One region of the Hymenobacter oligotrophus genome, then DNA from elsewhere that is predicted to be linked to it. Evidence: riboswitches for the same ligand, from Rfam matches in the RefSeq annotation. Region 1 holds a riboswitch; the other holds the start of a gene.
The links. A riboswitch is a leader RNA that binds a small molecule or an ion and turns the genes downstream of it on or off. The one in region 1 is predicted to bind S-adenosylmethionine.

Region 1 (3,141 bases):
ATAGCCGTTGCGCTTGCGGTCTTCCATGCCAGTTTCCGAAATCCGGTCGTCGAGGCGGGTCGCTCCTCGTTCGCTCACTTTTGCCTGCAGAATGTCTTCGATGATGGCCTCGAGGGTGCTGGCGTCGCTTTCCACGGCGGCGGTGCAGGTGGCGTCGCCCACGGTGCGGAAGCGTACTTGGCGGGTAGTCAGCTCATCGGAAGCATCGAGCGAGAGGTGCTCGGTAACGGCCAGCAGTTGGCCCGAGGGCAGCACCACGCAGCGGCGCTCGTGGGCGAAGTAGATGCTGGGCAGCTGGATGTTCTCGCGCTGGATGTAGTTCCACACGTCCAGCTCCGTCCAGTTCGAAATGGGGAACACGCGCACGTTTTCGCCGGGCTGAATCTGGCCGTTGTAGATGTTCCAGAGCTCAGGGCGCTGGCGGCGCGGGTCCCACTGCCCAAATTCGTCGCGCACCGAGAAGATGCGCTCCTTGGCGCGGGCCTTTTCCTCGTCGCGGCGGGCGCCGCCGATGCAGGCATCAAAGCCAAACTCCTCGATAGTATCCAGCAGCGTGTACGTCTGCAGGGCATTGCGACTCGGAAACTTGCCGCCCGGCTCGCGCAGGCCGCGCTGCTGAATGGTGTCCTCCACGCGGCGCACAATCAGCTGCTCACCTAGGCGCTCGGCCAGCGCGTCGCGAAATGCAAGTACTTCTGGGAAGTTGTGGCCGGTATCAATGTGCACCAGCGGGAACGGAAACTTGCCAGGCCGGAAAGCCTTCTCAGCGAGGCGCACCAGCGCGATGGAGTCTTTGCCGCCCGAGAACAGCAGCGCGGGGCGCTGAAACTGCCCGGCCACTTCGCGCAGGATATGGATGGCTTCGGCTTCGAGCCGATCGAGGTAGTCTAAACGAGGGAGCGTTGGCATAAGGCAAGGCGGTGCCTGTTCGGCCTGTGCAGCCGAATTTTGGAGGATTAGGAAGTGCGGGGAATGCGGTGGGCCGGCAGCTTTTAGCTGTTCGTTTTCAGCTATTAGCTACCTAGGTCGTAAGCTGATTGCTAATGGCTGACAGTTGACAGCTCAGGAGGCGTAGTGGCGTGCAGGCCGCACTCCTTCGCCGACTGATCTTCCCACCACCAGCGGCCGGCCCGGAAGTCTTCGCCGGGCTTCACGGCCCGGGTGCACGGCGCGCAGCCAATGCTCACAAAGCCTTGCAAGTGCAGGGGGTTGTGCGGAATGCTGTACTCGCGGATGAAGGCCCAGGTCTGCTCCCAAGTCCAGTCGAGCAGCGGGTTCACCTTCAGCAGCTGGTAGCTGGCGTCGTATTCGGCCACCTGCATGCCGGTGCGGTTGGCCGATTGCTCAGCCCGAATGCCGGTAACCCAAGCCTCTTTACCAACCAGCGCGCGGCTCAGCGGCTCCACTTTGCGCACGTGGCAGCAGGCCTTGCGGGCGTCTACGCTTTCGTAGAACCCGTTCGGGCCTTGGCGCTCTACCAAGGCAGCTACCTGCCCGTGCTCGGGGTAATATGCCCGGATGCGCTTGCCGTATTTGAGCACGGTTTTGCTCCAGGTAGCATAGGTTTCCTGAAAATTCCGGCCCGTGTCGAGCGTAAATACTTCGATGGGTAAATCGTGGGCAAAAATTAGGTGCGTAATTACCTGATCTTCCAATCCGAAAGAGGTAGAAAAAGCGGCTTTGCCAGCAAATTCAGTTGCAATTAGGCGCAGCGTATCCAACGCATCAGCACCAATTAATTGCTGACGAATTTGCGCCACCTGAGCATCGATTAACGTCGACATGCGCAGCAGGGCTACGACCTGTTTGCCCAAGGCAAAGCAGATCTGATAAGACAAGAAGAGAGGGGTGCTGGAGGAATAGGCGGCGAACGAAGCTCAAGCGGCCAAGCCAAACGGACCTAGGGCATGCTCCGGCGGTAGGAGCCTAGGTGTTGGCGTTCCAGCAAGCGGGCAGGGAGGGTGCGAAAACCTCAACAACACGCGCGGCGCATCGGCATGCAACAACAGCACAGGCTGTTGGAGCCGAAAAGGCCCTGCTGCGGGGCAGCGGCGGTAGCGCGGGGTGTGATGATGAGGTTCACGGCGTGCGTTGTTTTTATATGGTCAGGAATTAGCTACGCTGACCTTTCGGTTGGCACCGTTCGGGACTTTCCCGTGGTTGCCGGCGCTTCACGGAGCCTTTCTCTCCACGCCTCTGTATAAAAACAATCCTGGGAAGAATTGATGAAGCAAAGGTAGGTAAGCAATTTTTGTATTTCCAAATTATTCTTTTCAACTAATATCATCTAGCTACTGCAGCAATCGTTTGCAGCGTTAATTGTTATTCAAAAACGAAATGTCGATAGCAAATACTGGGCTGTTTGTGACAGGTATTTTGCTGCTTGGTAAAAGATTGGCGCCGTTTTATTTCAGGTAGCCTGCAACCATTGCACTGGCGCGTAGCTCCTGGGCGCATGTGGGTGCGTGTAAGTTGTTTTGCGGTTGCTACGGCAGCGCTGGTAAGCGGCTTGGGCGGGTGCGCCCCGGCCCTGATGCCGCATTCGGCCAATGTGCCAGTGCTGGGCGCGAAGGGAGCCGCGGAACTGCGCGGCAGCACCGGCCTCAACGGCACCGAAGTGCAAGGGGCTTGGGCAGCTACCAACCACCTGGCGCTAACCGCGGGCGGGCTGCGTTATGCCTCGGGCCGCGACACCCGGTTTAGGAGTGCCGAGGTTGGCCTTGGGTACTACGCGTGGCCCGGCAACGAGGTAATGCTGGCGGTGTACGCAGGAGCCGGCTACGGCAGTGGCCGCGCAGCCACCTCGGGGTTCGAAGGCGGGCGTGAAACCGACATCCGGAGCCGATACCTGCGTCCTTACATACAGCCTACATTGGTGTGGCAGCCCACCGAGCGCTGGCACCTAGGGCTGGCCTGGCAAGTAAACCAAGTGCACTACCTGCGCCTGCTCGAAACCACCCGCACCAGCGCGCCCACGCCCTTTACGGTGGAGCGCAACGGCGCCGGGCTGTGGCAAACGCAGCACCAGGTTATGCTCACCTCGAGCTACTGGCTATCGGCGCGGTGGCGGCTGGTGGTGCGTGTGGGCGGGGCGCAGGCCGGTGGCCAGTCGGGGGTAGCTGCCGAGCCGTGGCCCCTGGT
Region 2 (3,141 bases), 630 kb from region 1:
TTTGTGCAGTTCGCTCAAGCTTGCCTTGGCGGGTGCTGCGGTGGTGGCTTCTGGCTTAGCGGCCGCAGCGGCTGCCCTGGCGGCAGGCCGCGGTTGGGGGCGCCGCCCCGCCACTACCGCGCCGGGCGCAGGGCTTACGCGCGCCCCGGTCGGTAAATGCGGCGCCGCAACCGGCTGGGGTGCCGGTTGCACAGGCGGCGCCACCGCAATTGCTGCCTTGGGGTTGCGGCTAAACAAATAGCGCGCGGGCACCGGCGCGGGGTTTTGCACCGCGGGCAGCAGCCCAAACAAGTTGTCGACGGTTTTTTCGGGCTCCTGGTTTGGCAATACCCACCCTAGGTAGGCCCGGGTGGGCGCCGTGCCTTGAAAGTACTCGACGCGCAGCGCGTAGTACTCGCCGGCCTGCAGGCGCACTTGCTTGGTGGCTTGCACTTCGGGCTGGTAGCGCCACTCGTCGAGGATTTTGTTACTGCCGAGCCACACGCGCATGCCGTCGTCAACGGCTATATGAAAGGTGTACACGCCCGATACCGGCGCCAGCAAGTAGCCCATCCAGCGCACCGAAAAATTCTCGGCCGGCACCCCGGGCGCCGGCGACTGAAAATTCCAGTTGAAGTTGATCTGCGGATCGATGCGCGTGTGAGCCCGTTGCTCGAAATGCTCGCCTAGGTAGTATTCGGCGCGCAGCCCGCTGCCCGTTGCCGGAGCCGTGCTTTGCGCTTGCACTGCGTTGCTCATTAGCAGCCCAAATCCTATCGTGAACCACGAGGTGTGTTGCATGGCTTAAACATAGCGGTTTGCCGGTAGGCAGGTGCTGCGGCTGCTATTCGAGTTGCACTATTGCCGGATTCTTGAACCAACGCGTCAATCAACCGTAAACATCTGTATTACAAACACCTAAATCACACCGCCATGCCTACCAAAAAAACCGCTTCCGCTACCCACAAGAAAGAAGATCCGTGCTGGAAAGGCTACGAGCAAGAAGGCACCAAGAAGAAAGGGGGCAAAACCGTGCCCAACTGCGTTAAGAAAGACTAAGCCCCTCCGCGGGCACTTGTTGCATACACCCCAAAGCCCCTGCCGCTGGCAGGGGCTTTGGCGCACCTAGGGCCCTAGGTGCGCGCGCCGCGGCTAAACAACAGCCACACCACCCCGGCCGCTACCACGTGCATCAGGCCAAGCACCGCGACGCCGCTGGGGGTATTGCCGGGAATAGCAGCCGGCCCCGCCATCGAGAGCAGGCAAATGCCCACCACCACGATGGTAAATGCCTGCAGCGGCCGATCGGCCCACCGAATGAGCGCCGCCATCAGCACGCCCCCCAGCAACGCAGGCACTACCGAGGCCATAACTACGTGCCCCGGGCCAATGGTGCCGCCGGTGGGTTCGCGCAGGTTGGTGGGGAGCAAGCCCGTGGCCGTGGCGGCGTAGTAAATACCGATGTTTAAGGCCGCCGCCACAAGGGCCGCAGCCGGCGCCAGCCACCATAGGGCACTAACGCGGCGCCCAGTGGCAGCTAATGATGTACGCTGCTGGTAAGTTGTTTCCATAGTACTCCGCCCGCTTCTCCTACCAATAATTTACAATTTAATATTTATACTTTCAAATGATTTGCCTGCAATTGATGTTGAGCTACACGTGAGTTCTTGCAAAAGCTCGCAGCTGCCGCTATCTTCGTGGTGCTTATCCAGAAAGACTGAGGGACTGGGCCCGACGACGTCTTAGCAACCGGCCATTGCGGCAAGGTGCTAACTCCCTTCCGAAGCCACTAAGCGGCGTTCGGAGAAGATGAGCGGAACCAGAGCCCTCGCGGCCCCTAGGCTTTCCGGATACGCGCCCGCATCCATCGCTAATCCGGAAAGACCCCATGCCTACTGTTCCCGCCTCCCCGCTTGCCGAGCTACTCGCCCGCCGTGTCATCGTGCTCGATGGCGCCATGGGCACCATGCTGCAGCGCCACCAGCTTACCGAAGATGATTTTCGGGGCGAGCGGTTTCGGGACCATCCCAAGCCCCTGCGCGGCAACAACGACTTGCTGTGTCTGACGCGCCCCGACGTGGTGCGCGGCGTGCACGCCGAGTACTTTGCCGCGGGCGCCGACCTGGTTGAAACCAACACGTTTTCGGGCACCACCATTGCGCAGGCCGACTACGCCCTCGAGCACATTGTGTACGAGCTGAACTACGAGGCCGCCCGGCTGGCCCGCTCGGCCGCCGACGAGTACAGCACGCCCGAGCGCCCGCGCTTTGTGGCCGGTGCCATTGGCCCCACCAACCGCACGGCCTCGCTTTCGCCCGATGTAAACCGCCCGGGCTTCCGCGCCATTTCCTTCGATGAGCTGGCTGTGGCCTACCTCGAGCAGATTAAGGGCTTGGTTGATGGCGGCGTGGATGCCCTGCTGATCGAAACTATTTTCGACACGCTGAACGCCAAAGCCGCCTTGTTTGCCGCCCAACGCTTCTTCGACGAAGGCGGCCGCGTGGTGCCCATCATGATTTCGGGCACCATCACCGATGCTTCGGGCCGCACCTTGTCGGGCCAAACGGTGGAGGCGTTCTGGAACTCCATGCGCCACCTGCCCATCCTGAGCATCGGCCTGAACTGCGCCCTAGGTGCCAAGCAGCTGAAAGTATACCTGCAGGAGCTGAGCCGCCTAGCCGACTGCTACGTTTCGGCTTACCCCAACGCGGGCCTGCCCAACGCCTTCGGGGGCTACGACGAATCGGCCCAGGAATTTGCCGCCGTGCTAGAAGAATACCTGCAGGAAGGCCTCGTGAACGTGGTGGGCGGCTGCTGCGGCACCACGCCCCAGCACATTGCCGAGGCCGCAAAGCTCGTCGACCGCTACCCGCCGCGTAAAATCAATGATCAATTAACAGTGAGCAATGAACAAGCGGCGGCCTTGAGCGGCATTGATCATTCTTCATTGCTCATTGCTCATTCAAAGAAGGCCACGCGCCTGAGCGGTTTGGAACCCCTGAACATTCACCCCGAGAGCCTGTTCGTGAATGTGGGCGAGCGGTGCAACGTGACGGGCTCGCGCGCCTTCGCCCGCCTGATTCGCTCGGGCCAGTTCGACGAGGCCGTGGCCGTAGCCCGCGCCCAGGTAGAAGGCGGCGCGCAGGTGCTCGACGTGAACAT

Region 2: linked by a shared signal. The riboswitch ahead of metH (methionine synthase) and the one ahead of D3Y59_RS15340 (phosphoadenylyl-sulfate reductase) in region 1 are both predicted to bind S-adenosylmethionine.

What each region holds. Positions count from the first base shown of each region.
Region 1 covers NZ_CP032317.1:3,564,698-3,567,838, forward strand. Annotated here, with positions in the region: gene cysD (sulfate adenylyltransferase subunit CysD) at 1-909, opposite strand, end outside; gene D3Y59_RS15340 (phosphoadenylyl-sulfate reductase) at 1,041-1,838, opposite strand; SAM riboswitch class I at 2,095-2,207, opposite strand; gene D3Y59_RS15345 (TonB-dependent receptor) at 2,534-3,141, shown strand, end outside.
Region 2 covers NZ_CP032317.1:2,930,310-2,933,450, forward strand. Annotated here, with positions in the region: gene D3Y59_RS12545 (PA14 domain-containing protein) at 1-738, opposite strand, end outside; gene D3Y59_RS18765 (hypothetical protein) at 913-1,038, shown strand; gene D3Y59_RS12550 (DUF6069 family protein) at 1,113-1,550, opposite strand; SAM riboswitch class I at 1,681-1,795, shown strand; gene metH (methionine synthase) at 1,868-3,141, shown strand, end outside.